4 regions of the Exiguobacterium sp. s56 genome follow, and region 3 is predicted to be linked to each of the others. Evidence: riboswitches for the same ligand, from Rfam matches in the RefSeq annotation. Region 3 holds a riboswitch; each other region holds the start of a gene.
The links. A riboswitch is a leader RNA that binds a small molecule or an ion and turns the genes downstream of it on or off. The one in region 3 is predicted to bind S-adenosylmethionine.

Region 1 (4,190 bases), on a different contig from region 3:
AACTGCATGACGAGGAACGTCGCGAGAGCGGCCGTCACACCGGCCGTGATGACGTCACCGATTCCGGCCATGAGGAACGCTCCTTCCTCGATGCGGATGGCGCCACTTCCGACCTGGGTCGCGATGCCGATCGTCCCGGCCTCGAGCGCCGAGCGTCCGAACTGCATGGCGACGGCGACACCGATGATGACCGGTAAGAGGCGCATCGCAATCGTCGTCGCATCTAAGATGAACTGCAAGGACGGAAAATACGGCAAGATGGCTTTCGTTAATTCACCGAGCAAAGCGCTCGGGATGAGGGCAATGAGAATGGCAAGACTGAGGCCGTTCAAGACGTTCATTAAAAATTGTTTTCCGGTAAGCTTCTCTTCCGTCATTGGGGATTCACCTGTCCTTTTCTACTGGTTTGCTGTTATGTACAAAAGTGATAAAGTTAATGACCATACTATGCCTCTTTCTGCTGAGCGTCAACAAGAAATGTTGAAATGTTCAGAATTTTCCATTTGAGCACAACTTTTGAACCGACTGGGCCGGATTCATATACTTAGAAGAGAGGTGAGCAAAATGATGACAGACGGATTCTTATATATATACGCCCCAATGTGCGGTACATGCGCCGTGGCCGAGCGGATGCTCTCGGTCGTCGAGGCGGTCGACCCAGAATTGAAGATTGAAAAACGCGATGCCAACTTTATCCCGAACGAGCTCGAGGCATATCAGGTTATGAGTGTCCCGGCGCTATTGAAGCTGGAGAATGGCCAAGTTCGCGATCGTTTGTACGCGTTTCAAAACGTCCAGCACGTCCTATCTTTCGTTAAATGAGATAGGATGATTAGAATAATCTGAAAATTTTAAATAATCAGTTGACACAGAAAGTTCACGAATGATATATTCATTACAACATCTTACTTGAACACAACATAGGACGAGATTTTCCCGTCATCAAGACGTTTTCGAACAACCGCTGCATGAGCTTACGCGATTTCAGGTGGACCTTCCCTTCGATTGTCCCCCAAAAAAATCAAGCGTCGGGGCACCGGTCGCGTAATTGCATGGTCCGTTCGAAGACCGAGTGATGGTTGGGTAAAAATCCCCCATATAAGGATGAATGCTCTGATCGGGCAAAAGAGGTTCATCTATGGGTTGTCCTTCAGTGACTCAAGGTGCTACGTTCTGTGTCATCCTCGGATGGCACCTTTTTTATTTTTTCGCATAAAATAGTTTGACATGAAAATAATATGTCGCTATGATAAGGCTAATCGAATACGCAACCACTCTTATCAAGAGAGGCTGAGGGACTGGCCCTATGACGCCCAGCAACCGCGGAGCAATCCGAAATGGTGCTAATTCCAGCAAGGTGAGAACCTTGGAAGATGAGAGCAATCGTTGTCCGTACGATAAAGTACGCACGTTTGCTCAAACGTGCGTACTTTTTTTGTTGTCAGGAGGGAAATGGATTGATTCAATTACGCAATGTGGCCAAATGGTTCGACACGAAAAACGGTCGGGTCCAGGCGGTCGATGATGTGTCGCTTACAATCGAAAGCGGCGAAATTTTTGGAATAATCGGATATTCAGGTGCGGGGAAGTCGACGCTCATCCGCTTGCTCAACCGACTCGAGGCACCGTCAAGCGGTGAAATCGTGGTCGCCGGCAGCGAGCTGACGAAGCTCACACCAAAGGAACTACGCGGGGTACGTAAAAACGTCTCGATGGTGTTCCAACACTTCAACTTGTTATGGTCGCGCACAGTCGCTGAGAATATCAGCTTCCCGCTCGAACTCATCGGGGTACCGGCGAGCGAGCGCAAACGCCGCGTCCAAGAACTCGTCGAGCTCGTCGGCCTCGCCGGACGAGAAGACAGCTATCCGTCACAACTATCGGGCGGCCAAAAGCAGCGAGTCGGGATAGCCCGTGCGCTCGCTACGAATCCAGAAGTGCTCCTCTGCGATGAAGCGACGAGCGCACTCGACCCGAAGACGACGGATTCGATTCTCGAACTGCTCGTCAGCATCAACAAGAAACTCGGGTTGACGATCGTCCTCATCACCCATGAGATGCACGTCATCCAAAAGATTTGTCACCGTGTCGCCGTCATGGAGGCCGGAAAGGTCGTCGAGACCGGGCAAGTCGCCGACGTGTTCCAACACCCGGAACAGCCAATCACGAAAGAGTTCGTCAAACAGATCGGCGCGGTCGAAGACATGTCGCTCACGTTCGAACATTTGAAAGCTCGTTATCCGAGCGGTCAAATCGTCAAGCTCAAATTCTTGAACGAGACGGCCGAACAACCGATTCTGTCGGAAGTGTTGAAGCAGCATGACATCGGCTTCAACATCATCGGCGGAAACGTGACGCAGTCACAAGTCGGTGCCCTCGGGACATTATTCATCCAATTGATCGGAGAGCCGGCTGAAGTCGAGCGGGCCATCGCCTCAATCCGATCACAGGCAGTGGAAGTGGAGGTAGAAAGCGATGTTTCCTAATGTAGATTGGCAAGTCATGTTAGAACAGACGTGGGAGACGCTCTATATGACGCTCGTCGCCGGAGCCGCGACGTTCGTCATCGGTCTCGCCCTCGGGATGCTCCTATATGTCACAAACGAGCCGCTCATGATGAAGAACCGTCCGATTTACACGGTCATCAGCGCGGTCGTCAACATCTTCCGGTCGATCCCGTTCATCATTTTGATTATCTTGCTCATCCCGTTCACGTTACTCGTCGTCGGGACGATGCTCGGGTCAACGGCAGCACTGCCGGCACTGATCATCGGTGCGGCCCCGTTCTATGCGCGGATGGTCGAGCTCGCGCTTCGCGAAGTCGACCGCGGCGTCATCGAGGCGGCTGAGTCGATGGGTGCGACAAAATGGCAGATCGTCTATAAAGTGTTGTTCCCAGAAGCATTGCCGGCCATCGTGTCAGGCATCACGGTCACGATCGTCGCGATCGTCGGTTACACGGCGATGGCAGGGGTCGTCGGCGGTGGAGGACTCGGGAACTTGGCGTTCCTCGAAGGATTCCAGCGTTCACAAAGTGACGTCACGTTCGTCGCGACCGTCTTAATCTTGGTCATCGTCTTCGTCATTCAGTTCATCGGCGATCGACTCGTATCTGTAATTGATAAGCGTTCTGCTTAATCTAAATAGAAAATTTGGAGGGGTTTTATAATGAAATCATGGAAAACAGTACTCGGTTTAACGGCAGCTTCAGCACTTACGATTCTCGCGGCTTGCGGCGGTGGGGATTCAGAATCAGGTTCAGGCGATGACAAGACACTCGTCGTCGGCGCATCAAACGTCCCGCACGCTGAGATTTTAGAGCACGTCCAAGACGAATACGAAGAGAAGGGCTATACGCTCGAAATCAAGAAGTTCCAAGACTACGTCCTCCCGAACAAGACGCTCGCAGACGGGGAGTTGGACGCGAACTACTTCCAACACGAGCCGTACCTCGAGTCGCAAATGGCTGAAAACAAAGACTACAAATTCGCTTCAGCCGGCGGCGTTCACATCGAGCCGATCGGTGTGTACTCGAAAGACTACGCGTCACTCGATGAGCTTCCAGAAGGCGCGGAAATCATCATGAGCTCGTCGGTCGCTGACCACGGACGTATCCTCACGATGCTTCAATCTGAAGGCTTGCTTACACTCGCGGAAGGCAAGACAACGGACGCGACGGTTTCAGACATCGTCGACAACCCGAAAAACTTGGAGTTCAAGACGGACGTCGAAGCGGCACTTCTCCCGCAAGCGTTCAACAACGGTGAAGGGGACGCGGTCCTGATCAACACGAACTACGCGATTGATGCCGGCCTCAACCCACTCGAAGACGCAATCGCTCTCGAAGGCGAAGATTCACCTTACGTCAACTTGATCGTCACACGTGAAGGCGACGAAGATGATGAGCGCGTCAAAGCACTCCTTGAAGTCCTCACGTCAGAAGAGACACAACAGTGGATCTTGGATGAGTACAAAGGTGCGGTCGTACCGGTCAAACAATAATTTCGTCAAGGCCCGGGCTATCCCGGGCCTTTTTTATTTGGAGTAGTTTTGGTTCACCAATAGAAGTACACTACATATATGTAGGAAAAGGGGGGATCCGGATGAACATACGACACATTCATCCGCTGACGCTGGGTGTCTTGTTTGGCACATTTTTTGCCCGGCTGTCGACATTTTTTGTTATGCCG
Region 2 (4,190 bases), on a different contig from region 3:
ACAACAAGTAAGAGCCCTGCCGAAGCAGAGCTCTTTTCTTATGCCTTCTTGAGTCGGGCCGCCAAGCGGTTGCCGAACGACTGAATCGATTGGACGAGTAGAATCAAGACGAAGATGGTCACGTACATGACCTCCGGCTCGAATCGAAGATGCCCGTATTGATAGGCGATATCGCCGAGTCCGCCTGCCCCGACGAGTCCTGCCATCGCGGTCGCCCCGATCAAACCGATCGTCGCAATCGTCAGACCGAGCACGATTGAAGAGCGGGCCTCCCGGATCAACACGTACCAGATGATTTTCCGGGTCGAGATGCCCATCGCTTCATACGCCTCGACGACCCCGCGGTCGACCTCGAGCAGCGCCGACTCCATGAGCCGCGCGATATACGGCGCCGTGAACACGATGAGCGGCAACAGCACGCCTTGGACGCCGATTGTTGTTCCCATGATGAAACGGGTGAACGGGAGGATGAAGAATAAGAGAATGATGAATGGGATTGAACGGACGACGTTGATGACGCTCGACAAGATGCCGTAGAAATAACGGTTGGCGAGCCGCCCGTTCGGTCGCGTCAAGACGAGGAGCGTCCCGAGCGGCAGTCCGATCAACGTCGAGATGACGAGTGCGATGCCGGTCATCGTGAGCGTCTGAATCGTCCCCGTCCAAATCAAGTCACCCCAATTTTCCCAAAACTGAAGCATAGTTCGTCACCTCCTTCACTTTCACACCGCTCGCCTCTAAGAAGCGGACGGCTTGGTCGGTCTGGCCCTCATCGCCGTCCAAATGGACGAGTAGATTACCGACGAGACCTCCTTTAAGCTTTTTGATGCCGCCCCCGATGATGTTCGGCAGCAAGCCGAACCGTTTCGTCAATTGGGCGAGCACGGCCTGTTCACTTTGATGGCCGATGAACGACAAGTTGACGAGCGTCCCGTGCGTGCTCAATTCTTCGACGACCTCTTTCGGGACATCGAGGTTCGTCTTCAAGAACTTGCGCGTCGTCGCATGCTGCGGGTCCGAGAACACGTCGAGCACGTCCCCTTCTTCGATGATCCGGCCGGCCTCGATGACCGCGACCCGGTCGCAGATGCGCTCGATGACTTCCATCTCGTGGGTGATCAAGAAAATCGTCAGCCCGAGCTCGCGATTGATGTCGAGAAGCAGGTCGAGAATCGACTCGGTCGTCTCCGGGTCGAGCGCGCTCGTCGCCTCGTCGCTGAGCAGGATGTCCGGCTCATGTGCGAGGGCGCGGGCGATGGCGACACGTTGCTTCTGTCCGCCCGAAAGTTGCTCCGGATAATGTTTCCGATGATCCGTCAATCCGACGATGTCGAGGTACTTGTCGACGCGTTCGCGGATTATCCGCTTATCGAGTCCTTCGAGACGGAGCGGGATGGCGACGTTCTCTTCGACGGTCGCCGTCTTGAGCAGGTTGTAATGTTGGAAGATCATCCCGATGCGATGACGTAGCTTCGAGAGCCCTCGTTTGTCGAGCTTCGTGACGTCCTGTCCTTCGATTTCGACCTGGCCCGACGTCGGGCGTTCGAGCAGGTTGATCATGCGGATGAGCGTGCTCTTTCCTGCCCCGCTTCGGCCGATGATGCCGAAGATCTCGCCTTTCTCGATGGTGAGCGAGACGTCGTCGAGTGCGGTGACAGCACCTTTATTTACCGTGAACGTCTTCGTGATTCCTTTAAGTGCGATCATAGGCCCTCCTTAAAACGCCGGGACGATTGAGCCGTCGAACGTCTCTTCGATGAACGTCCGGACCTCGTCCGAGTGATAATACGATTTGAGCGTCGCGACGACTTCGTCATCCTTGTTGTCGGTACGGACGACGACGTAGTTCGGATACGGGTTGTCGACCGTGTCTTCATGGAACAAGGCGTCCTCGTTGATCGACAGGCCGGCACCCATCGCGAAGTTCGTGTTGATGGCAGCGAGTGCGACTTCCGGGAGCTGGGTCGGGAGCTGCGACGCCTCGAGTTCGATGAATTCAAGGTTGAGCGGGTTCTCGGCGATGTCACGTTTTGTCGCCTTGTCTGTCAATCCTTCTTTGAGCGTGATGAGTCCCGCTGTCTCATAGAGACGGAGCGCGCGTAGCTCGTTCGCCGGGTCGTTCGGGACGGCGACCTTGTCACCTTCTTTCAAGTCCTCGATGTCGGTCAATTTCTCTGAGTAGAGACCCATCGGGAAAGCGACGGTCTTGAACACGTCGTCGATTTTATAGCCTTTATCGGACTTTTGCAGTTCTAGGAATGAGAGCGTCTGATAACTGTTCACGTCGAGGCTGCCCTCGGCGAGCGCCGTGTTCGGCGTATTATAGTCGTTGAACACTTTGATATCGAGTTCGAGGCCGTCTTCGGCCGCGAGTTCTTTCACTTTCTCGGCGATCTGTTGGTGCGGCCCGCCCGTGACGCCGATCGTGAGCGACTCCGTGCTGAGCGCCTCGCTCGCGTCCGATTGTCCGCATGCTGAGAGCGCGATGGCGGCGAGTAGTGATGTTCCTGCAAGTACTGTTTTCTGTTTGATGTTCATTTGTTTTCCTCCTCCAAAATGAAAGCCCGCTACTCATTCAGAGTGGCGGGCACGACAAGTCAAAGTCGGACACGCTCATCTCCCAGACGATTTCGTCTGTTGGAATTAGCACCATGATCATTACGATCTGGTTGCCGGGTTTCACAGGGCCAGTCCCTCCACCACTCTTGATAAGCAATCGGTCTATTAAGTTGTTATCATCTTACTTTTAATTCTTTTAATTGTAAATAGATAATTGTAAATTTTCAAAAATTATTTTCAGAAAATTTTTATCGAGCGGTTCCGGCAACTGTTGCAGCTCGGTCTCCGTCATGACGGAGTCGACGAGGACCGGGATATGCTCAAATCCGACCCCGAGCGTCTCGAGCGTCGTCGGGGCACCGAACCGTTTCAACCAAGCTTCCAAATACGGAGCATCGGCCGAGCGCCGCAAGCGCTCTTGGATGATCAGGCCGAAGCCGACCTTGTCTCCGTGCAAGAATGAGTGGGTCGACTCGAAGCGGCTGAGCGCATTATGGACCGCATGGCCCACGGCGACGCGTGTCCCGGCGTCACCAAATCCACCGACGGCGCCGCCGATGGCGAGCACGTGATCGACCGCGAAGCGGACGTCGTCACTATACGACTCAAAAGCGTGCTCGCTCAATTCAAGTTCGACGAGACGCCCGCACTGCTCGGCCAAGACGAGTCCGGTGTTGACGCCGGCGTCAGCTGAGCTGTCACCACTCAAATAACGGGCCTCGTAAAACTTCGCGACCGTGTCGATGACACCTGCCCGAAAGTATTCATATGGTGAGCGCGAGATGACCCGTGAGTCAACGATGACCCGTTCGATGACGACGCGGAACATGTCGTAGCGGTCGTAGCTCCCGTCCTCCTGATAGACGACGCTGAGCGGTGTGAACGCCGCACAGTTCGAGGCGAGCGTTGGGACGACGATGAGCGGGACGTTCCGTTGATAGGCGACGAGTTTGGCCGTATCGACGAGCTTGCCACCTCCGACGGCGATTAACACGTCGGCGTCCAACGGTTTGAGCCGTTTGACTTCCGAGTCCGTGCACTCCCCGCTGAACCTTGTTGCCGGATAGTCCGCGATGGCCGGAAAGATGGCTCGGACGACGTCATACCCTTTCTGACCGTGCAGGACGTGGGCACGGCGGCCGTCGACTAAGTCATCAAGACGGTCGAGCGCGTCATCGGCGTGGTCATATTCAAGGACGGCCTGACGAATCATGCGCGCACCTCCTCATAGGCGGCAAACAACCGCTCGATTCGTTCGACGGCCTCGTCAATCTTCGGTTCCGGTGAGACGAGGCCGAAGCGGACGTATCCGTTCCCTTCCGAACCGAAGAAATAGCCCGGGGTGACGGCGACACCGGCTTCATGCAGCAGTTTCCGCGAGAACGACTTGGCATCACCCTCAGGCACTTTCGCCCAGACGAAGAACGAGCCTTCCGGCGGTTCGACGGCCCAGCCGGCCCGGTTCAACCCGTCGATCAGGCGATCACGCCGTGCCTCGTACAGTCGTGCCAAGTCATCGCGAATGGTACGGGGCGCCTCGAGCGCAGCGACAGCCGCCGCCTGGATGGCCGAGAACACGCTGACGTGGACGTGGTCCTGATACGTGTTGATCGCCTCGATGATGTCCGCGT
Region 3 (4,190 bases):
CCGGTTGATGCAGTTCGCTGCCAAAGGTTTTCACGTCGTGGCGCCCGTTTACCGGGGTAACCATGGCGGGAGCGGGAAAGAGGACTTTGGCGGCGCCGATCTAGAGGACGTCCTGTCTCTCTACGATCGCGTCCGTCGAACGGATACGTTCATTCATGCCCTTGGTTTCTCGCGCGGGGGCATGATGGCGTTGTCGCTCGCCGCGGAACGACCGCTCACGTCCGTCACGTCATGGGCGGGTGTGACCAATCTCGAGTGGACGTATGAAGAACAGCGTTCGATGCGGAAGATGTTGCGCCGTATGACCGGGGGCGACCCGGAAGCGGCCCGTGCCGCTTATGTCGAGCGCTCGCCGCTCTACAAGGAATGGGATGCACCGACGTTGTTGATTCACGGCACCGATGATGAACAAGTCCGCCTCCGCCATGCGACGGCGGTCGCGGAACGGATGGGAGAGCGGGCCGAACTTTGGGTCGTACCGTTCGCCCATCAACTCCCGTTCTGGGAAAAATGGAAGACGACCGATGCGGCGATGGACTGGATGCTCGCCAACTCAAAAAAATGAGACGACTGCCGAATCGGCAATCGTCTCATTTTTCGTTATACGATGATTGGTCCGGCCGCAACGACCGCCTCACTCGCTTTCGTGAATCGTTTGAAATTGTCCTGGAACTTCCGGGCGAGCGCCGTTGCCTCGGCATCGTAGCGCGCTCCGTCTTTCCATGTGTCCCGCGGATTGAGCACGTCGCCTGGCACGCCGTCAATGTGGCGTGGAATCTCGACATTGAAAATGTCGTGGCGCGTCGTCTCGACGTCACGCAATTTGCCGTTGACCGCCGCGTTCACCATCGCCCGTGTATAGGCGAGCTTCATCCGTGATCCTTCTCCGTACGCGCCGCCGGTCCAACCCGTGTTGACGAGATAGACGTCGACGTCGTGCTTCTCAATCAGCGTACCGAGCATGTCCGCATAGCGTTCCGGTGCGAGCGGCAGGAACGGTGACCCGAAGCAGGTCGAGAACGTCGCCTGTGGTTCAGTGACGCCGCGCTCCGTGCCGGCGAGTTTTGACGTATACCCTGACAAGAAGTGGTACATCGCCTGCTCTTTCGTCAATTTGCTGATTGGAGGCAATACCCCGTATGCATCGGCCGTCAAGAAGACGATCGTGTTCGGATGACCGGCCCGTGACGGAAGCATCGCGTTATCGATGAATTGAATCGGATAGGCGGCCCGTGTGTTCTCGGTGAGCGAGATATTCTTATAATCCGGTGCCCGGTTCTCGTCTAAGACGACGTTCTCAATCAATGAGCCGAAACGGATGGCATCGTAGATTTCCGGCTCGTTCTCGCGCGACAAATTGATCGTCTTCGCGTAGCAACCGCCCTCGATATTGAAGACGCCGTCGGGTGACCAACCGTGCTCGTCATCCCCAATCAAATGGCGTTCCGGGTCGGCCGACAGTGTCGTCTTCCCAGTTCCCGATAGACCGAAGAAAAGGGCCGTCTCGCCGGCGTCCGATACGTTCGCCGAGCAGTGCATCGATAACACATGTTGTTCCGGCAACAGGAAGTTCATGACCGAGAAAATCGATTTTTTAATCTCGCCGCCGTATTCTGTTCCCCCGATCAGAATGGTCCGCTTGGCGAATGAGACGAGAATGAACGTTTCGGAGTTCGTCCCGTCGATGACTGGATCGGCCTTATAACTAGGTGCATAGATGACCGTGAAGGGCTCGAAGGCACCTTTCGTCGGCCATTCACGCAAGAACAACTGTTTGGCGAACAAATTGTGCCACGCGTATTCCGTGATGGCACGGACCGGGAGCGTATAGTGCTCGTCTGCCCCCGCAGACGCCTCGAGATAATAGAGCTTGTCTTTCGTTTCGAGGTGCGTCAACACTTTGTCGAGTAGCGCGGTGAACTTCTCTTCCGCGATCGGTTGGTTGACTGGACCCCAGTCTACTAAATGATTGCTGACTTCATCTTGCACGACGAATTTGTCTTTCGGTGACCGTCCTGTGAATTTCCCGGTACTGACCGATAAAGCCCCGTCTTTCGTCAGTACGCCTTCACCGTTGCGAATGGCTTCTTCCACCAGTTCTGGAACCGTCAAGTTCCGCATCATGTCGGCACCTTTAATTAATTCTTCGATTTTCAGGAGCGTTGTCGCCATCCTGAATCCCACCTTTCCCCTAAATAGATGTGGATGAAATCCGCATACTTCCGCGTTTAATCAGTATGACGTTTTTATTATATGTGACATACTAATCAAAAACAAGCATTTTTTACCCTTTAAAGTAAGCGCTTTCTTACATTGTCATTCTAACATATTCTGTACCAGGTCATAGTACAAAAACCAAAACGGACAAAAAAATGTTTGATATTTCACAAACATAACTATTTGACCGTTTGTGAAAAGTTTGACGAATTCGGTCGATACGCTTGACAGAACGGGGTGTCATTTATATGATGGTCTTCGTAACGGATACTCTTATTCTGAGCGGTGGAGGGAACAAGGCCCTACGAAGCCCAGCAACCGTCCGATTTTTCATTGTTATTCGGAAAAGGTGCTATCCTGAAGCGAAGCGTAAGCTTCGAACGATAAGAGGGTAAGGAAGAACGATTCAACCTTTCCCATTTGAACATGGCGAGAGGTTTTTTTCATTACCGTCCCAAAGCAACGCGTAAGGGGAACGAGTACCGTCCACACATCACCCTTTATTATAGGAGGTTTTTCGAAATGGCAAACTTGAACCGTCGACTTTTCACTTCGGAGTCCGTCACGGAAGGACATCCGGATAAAATTTGTGACCAAATCTCAGATGCGATTTTGGATGCAATTTTAGCTGAAGATCCAAACGCCCGCGTTGCGGCTGAGACGTCTGTCACAACAGGTCTCGTGCTCGTAGCAGGTGAAATCACAACATCAACTTACGTGGATATCCCGAAAGTTGTTCGTGAAACTGTTCGTGAGATCGGCTACACACGTGCGAAATATGGTTTCGATGCAGAGACTTGTGCTGTCCTCACATCGATCGATGAGCAATCGGTAGACATCGCGCAAGGTGTTGACCAAGCGCTCGAAGCTCGTGAAGGACAAATGACTGAAGAAGAAATCGATGCGATCGGTGCTGGTGACCAAGGTCTCATGTTCGGTTACGCAACAAAAGAGACGCCGGAACTCATGCCGCTCCCGATTTCACTCGCTCACAAATTGTCACGTCGTTTGGCAGAAGTTCGTAAGAACGGCACGCTCGCTTACCTTCGCCCAGACGGTAAGACACAAGTGACAGTCGAATACGACGAAGCGAACAACCCAGTTCGCATCGACACAATCGTCATCTCGACACAACACGCGGAAGACATCACGCTCGAGCAAATCCAAGCTGATTTGAAAGAGCACGTCATCGATGCAGTCATCCCGGCTGAACTCATCGACGCGGACACGAAATACTTCATCAACCCGACTGGCCGCTTCGTAATCGGTGGACCACAAGGGGATGCAGGCCTCACAGGACGTAAAATCATCGTCGATACGTACGGTGGATACGCTCGTCACGGCGGCGGCGCGTTCTCAGGTAAAGATCCTACCAAAGTTGACCGTTCAGCAGCGTATGCAGCTCGTTACGTGGCGAAAAACCTCGTTGCAGCGGGACTTGCTGACAAAGCAGAAGTTCAACTTGCTTACGCAATCGGTGTTGCTCACCCGGTATCGATCGCGGTTGATACGTTCGGCACAGGCAAATTGAGCGAGACTGAGCTCGTCGAACTCATTCGTGAGAACTTCGACCTCCGTCCGGCCGGCATCATCAAGATGCTCGACCTTCGTCGCCCAATCTACAAGCAGACAGCAGCTTACGGCCACTTCGGTCGTACAGACGTTGAACTCCCATGGGAGCAAACGGACAAAGCGGCAGTGCTCGAAGAAGGCGCGAAACGTTTCGCATAAGCATAGAAAAACGACCTTTCACTCGAAAGGTCGTTTTTTTTAGGCTTGCGGCTTGTCTTCAGTTGTTGAGTTCTCTTTGCCAAGTGCTGTATCTTTCGCTTCGACGACTTTCTCGCCGATCGATTGTAAATCCGATTTCGCTTCTTGCGCCGTCCCGACGACTTTGTTCACGTCTTGTTTGACCGTGTCGACTTCACCGGCGACTTTTTCATAGACGTTTTGCACGTCGGTCGCGACGTCTT
Region 4 (4,190 bases), on a different contig from region 3:
TTCCGGGTTGTAATAGTCGCGTTCAATCCGCTTCTTCGCGATCGGTCCAGCTGCGTAATCCGACGTCGCAAACAGCGTCTCGCCCAAAAATTCACCGACATGACGGGCGAGTTCCGGGTAGCTCTCCCCGTTCAAATAGCCGGTGCGGACAATCTCATAATCAGATAGATCTTCTATAATCGTGTAAGCGAGTGTCCGGTCGCTGCCAAGGACAGCCGGGACGAACCGAGGCGCGACAGTCGCAAACTCACGGAGTGCCAACTGTTCAATCCATGCCCGCTCGAGCGTGAGCGGCCAGCTCTCACCGACGACTTTGGCGTATGGGAGCGCTTGTTTGACGATCAGGCGCTGTTCGCCTTGGCGAATCCGAAACACGAGATTCAAGTTGCCGTCCCCGATCTCCTCGCACTCGGCGATTCCTTCTTGCAAGTATCCTAATTGACGGACGTGCTCGACGACGGTCTGTTCTGTAAATGGTTGATATGACATGATGTTTTCCCCTTCCTGTACGTTGCCCACAAAAAAAGCCCCTTTCTCCGCGAGAAAGAGGCACAGCCAAAATGGTTGTTCCTCTCATCTGTCAGACATTCGTCTGGTGGATGTAGCACCGTGCCTAGTGGTCGGTTGCTGCGGCGTCATCGGGCCAATTCCCTCTGCCAACTCGCGATAAGAGTGTGTTATTCGATTCGGTGAACTTATGTGATGAATATTACGGACTCGACGTCACGATTGTCAACGTCATTTTCTCGACGCAACTCCGTCTTTTTTTGTGCATATATGGAAACAACTTCCCAAAATATTTTTTTTGGAAAAAAAGGAATTGACGACATGATGATTCTGTGCAAAAATTCAATTAAATTTCACAACTTCAAATCACATTCTTATCAAGAGCAGACGGAGGGACGAGCCCGATGATGTCGCAGCAACCGACCAGAGATGGCACGGTGCTAATTCTTGCAGCGAAAGCTGAGAGATAAGAGTTCATTTTTTATGATGACCTCTTGCCTCGGCATGGGGTCATTTTTTGTTTGCCTGGAAGGAGGAACCATATGAGTATCACTGCCACATATGAAATCAAACGAACGGACGCGGTCGCGACCGTCGCCGACAAAATCGCCCTCGAGCTGACGGTCGGTACTTGGACGGAGCTGCCTCACTTAGAGCAAGAGCAGTTACAGGCGTATCGCGGTGAGGTCGTGTCGACCATACATACGGATACGACGAGCCGCTTCACAATCCGCTACCCGTTACATAATGTCAGCCCTGACTTTTCATCCATCTTGACGACGACGTTCGGGAAACTGTCCCTCGACGATTCGATTCGGTTAATCGATTTGACGTTGCCCGAGACGCTCGCCCCTCATTTCAAAGGCGCCAAGTTCGGGGTCACTGGAATTCGCGAGTTACTCGGTGTTCATGATCGCCCGCTCGTCATGAGCATCTTCAAAGGTGTCATCGGCCGTGACCTCGCGTTTCTCGAGCAGCAACTCCGCGATCAGTTCGCCGGAGGCATCGATATCGTCAAAGACGACGAGATTTTATACGACAACCCGCTCACCCCATCGCTCGAACGGGCCCGGATCGGAGCGGACGTCATTCAAGCCCACTTCGAGGCGACCGGGAAACGTGTCCTCTACGCCATCACGCTGAGCGGCCCCGTGTTCGGTCTACGTGACCAGGCGCTCCGTCTCATCGAGGCAGGTGCGACAGCGCTCCTGTTCAACGTCTATACGTACGGTCTCGACGCACTGCGCGAACTTGCGAACGATTCAGACATACGCGTCCCCATCTTGGCACATCCGGCCTTTGCCGGCGCCTTGACCGGATCAATCAGTCATTCGCTCTTACTCGGTAAACTCCCACGCCTCGCCGGGGCCGATTTAACGCTCTTCCCGTCTCCGTACGGCTCCCTCGCGACACCGCGTGACGAGGCGTTCACGATTCGTGACCAGAGCGCCGAACCGCATTGGTCGAAACCGATTTTACCGGTCCCGTCAGCCGGGATTCATCCAGGACTCGTCGCCGATATCATTCGTGATTTCGGGACGGATGTCGTCATCAACGCCGGCGGTGGCATTCACGGACACCCGGACGGCGCAGCCGCCGGGGCTCGTGCTTTCCGACAAGCGATCGCTCACGTTCTCGGCCAAACCGAAGGACAGACGGACGAGCTCGATACCGCGTTGAAGGCGTGGGCGTCACGATGACGGTCCATATCCTCTGCGACTTCGACGGGACGATCACGGCGGAAGACAATATTATCGCGTTGATGAAGGCGTTCGCCCCGCCGGCTTGGGTCGAGTTGAAAGATGCGGTCCTCGAGCAACGGATTTCGATTCGCTCCGGTGTCGGTCAACTGTTTCAACTATTGCCGAGCGCAGATGCCCCGGCCTACCGTGATTATTTGTTGGAGCGCATCACGCTCCGCCAAGGGTTCCCGGCATTTTTAGAAGAAGTTCGGGCCCATGGCTGGAAGTTTGACGTCGTCAGCGGCGGGATGGACTTCTTCGTGCAGCCGGTCTTGGACGGGCATGTCGCCCCCGAGCATATCTACTGCAACGTCGCCGACTTCTCCGCTGAGACGGTAACCGTCGCTTGGCCACACGCTTGCGATGAACAATGTACGAACGATTGCGGCTGTTGCAAGCCGACGCTCGCTCGTCGCATCGTCAATCCCGCCGACCGCTTGATCGTCATCGGCGACTCAGTGACCGACTTCGAGGTCGCGAAGCGTGCCGACTTCGTCTACGCACGAGGTCAACTCATCACGCTCTGCGAAGCGGCAGGCATCCGTTACGCACCGTTCGAGACGTTTGACGACATCACCCATCACTTGAAGGAGGTGGTCGTATGAGCCTTGCGACACGTTGGCTTGAACTCGCCGACATTAAAGACGAACTCGCCGCCCGCGACTGGTTCCCCGGAACGAGTGGGAATTTGGCGATTCGCGTTTCCGACGATCCGCTCGAATTTCTCGTCACGGCGAGCGGACGCGATAAACGAAAACGAACACCGGAAGACTTTGTTCACGTCGATGCGGCCGGACGCTTGATCGGCGAACAGACAGGAAAACCATCCGCCGAGACGCTGCTCCACGTTGAAGTGTTCAATCGGACGGACGCGACGTGTTCGCTCCATGTCCATACGGTCGACAATAACGTCATCTCCGAGCTCCATGCTGCCACCGGCGAAGTCGTCTTCACCGGCCAAGAGATCATCAAGGCGCTCGGCTACTGGGACGAGGACGCGGTCGTTCGCGTGCCAATCATCGAGAACCATGCGGACATCCCGACGCTCGCGGCCGCCTTCGCCCCTCACATCCACGCAAGCGCCGGTGCCGTTCTCATCCGCAATCATGGTATCACCGTCTGGGGCGAGACCCCGGACGCGGCCAAACGCTATTTAGAGGCTTACGAATTTTTGTTCAGCTATACATTAAAACTACGCGCCCTAGGCGTCCATTCATAAGGAGGAACCAACCATGGCAACTGTCTATTTCCAACAAACCGAAGAGCGTTACGTCGATCAAACTGAAGTGAGTGCCTTTTTAGAGTCTCGCGGGATTCTGTACGAACAGTGGGACATCACAAAGCTCCCGGAAAACCTGCAAGAGAACTATCAGTTGACGGACGAGGACAAACAAGCGATTTTGTCGACGTTCCGTGACGAGATTCGCGACGTGTCGGAGCGACGTGGCTATGAGACGGCAGACGTCATCTCGTTGTCGGATGCGACGCCGAACTTGGACGAACTGCTCGTCAACTTCCAAAAGGAACATCACCACACAGATGACGAGGTCCGCTTCATCGTCAGCGGCCATGGCATCTTCGCCATCGATGACGCCGAACGTGGCTATTTCAACATCGAGCTCAACCCAGGCGACCTCATCTCGGTGCCGGTGAACACACGCCACTACTTCACGCTCCAAGACGACCGCAAAGTCGTCGCCGTCCGGATTTTCGTGACGACCGAAGGCTGGGTGCCGATTTACGAGAAGCAAGACGTGACAGCATGAAAAATGGTCTCTCGCCCAAAGGTGAGAGACCATTTTTTTAATGTTTGGCAGCGGCTGTCGGTTTTGAAGAGAACCAACCCCATACCGCGATACCGACCATGACCGACCAGAAGAACACGGTCCACGCCGTCGAGTGGACGAATCCGTCCGGAAGACCCATGAATTCGAACGGTGT

Region 1: linked by a shared signal. The riboswitch ahead of KNP71_RS07865 (methionine ABC transporter ATP-binding protein) and the one ahead of metK (methionine adenosyltransferase) in region 3 are both predicted to bind S-adenosylmethionine.
Region 2: linked by a shared signal. The riboswitch ahead of KNP71_RS13095 (MetQ/NlpA family ABC transporter substrate-binding protein) and the one ahead of metK (methionine adenosyltransferase) in region 3 are both predicted to bind S-adenosylmethionine.
Region 4: linked by a shared signal. The riboswitch ahead of KNP71_RS14740 (2,3-diketo-5-methylthiopentyl-1-phosphate enolase) and the one ahead of metK (methionine adenosyltransferase) in region 3 are both predicted to bind S-adenosylmethionine.

The regions. Positions count from the first base shown of each region.
Region 1 is NZ_JACSLR010000006.1:100,979-105,168, forward strand. It holds gene KNP71_RS07855 (PTS sugar transporter subunit IIC) at 1-377, opposite strand, end outside; gene KNP71_RS07860 (thioredoxin family protein) at 565-822, shown strand; SAM riboswitch class I at 1,275-1,380, shown strand; gene KNP71_RS07865 (methionine ABC transporter ATP-binding protein) at 1,458-2,486, shown strand; gene KNP71_RS07870 (methionine ABC transporter permease) at 2,476-3,138, shown strand; gene KNP71_RS07875 (MetQ/NlpA family ABC transporter substrate-binding protein) at 3,169-4,002, shown strand; gene KNP71_RS07880 (MDR family MFS transporter) at 4,104-4,190, shown strand, end outside.
Region 2 is NZ_JACSLR010000015.1:35,271-39,460, reverse strand. It holds gene KNP71_RS13110 (Spx/MgsR family RNA polymerase-binding regulatory protein) at 1-11, shown strand, start outside; gene KNP71_RS13105 (methionine ABC transporter permease) at 39-701, opposite strand; gene KNP71_RS13100 (methionine ABC transporter ATP-binding protein) at 673-1,707, opposite strand; gene KNP71_RS13095 (MetQ/NlpA family ABC transporter substrate-binding protein) at 1,717-2,538, opposite strand; SAM riboswitch class I at 2,611-2,715, opposite strand; gene KNP71_RS13090 (iron-containing alcohol dehydrogenase family protein) at 2,756-3,772, opposite strand; gene KNP71_RS13085 (aminotransferase class I/II-fold pyridoxal phosphate-dependent enzyme) at 3,769-4,190, opposite strand, start outside.
Region 3 is NZ_JACSLR010000005.1:154,565-158,754, reverse strand. It holds gene KNP71_RS07265 (alpha/beta hydrolase family protein) at 1-565, shown strand, start outside; gene pckA (phosphoenolpyruvate carboxykinase (ATP)) at 601-2,172, opposite strand; SAM riboswitch class I at 2,488-2,607, shown strand; gene metK (methionine adenosyltransferase) at 2,740-3,948, shown strand; gene KNP71_RS07250 (hypothetical protein) at 3,988-4,190, opposite strand, start outside.
Region 4 is NZ_JACSLR010000021.1:19,784-23,973, forward strand. It holds gene mtnK (S-methyl-5-thioribose kinase) at 1-489, opposite strand, end outside; SAM riboswitch class I at 571-673, opposite strand; SAM riboswitch class I at 879-980, shown strand; gene KNP71_RS14740 (2,3-diketo-5-methylthiopentyl-1-phosphate enolase) at 1,050-2,207, shown strand; gene KNP71_RS14745 (2-hydroxy-3-keto-5-methylthiopentenyl-1-phosphate phosphatase) at 2,204-2,854, shown strand; gene KNP71_RS14750 (methylthioribulose 1-phosphate dehydratase) at 2,851-3,468, shown strand; gene KNP71_RS14755 (1,2-dihydroxy-3-keto-5-methylthiopentene dioxygenase) at 3,482-4,015, shown strand; gene KNP71_RS14760 (TerC family protein) at 4,053-4,190, opposite strand, start outside.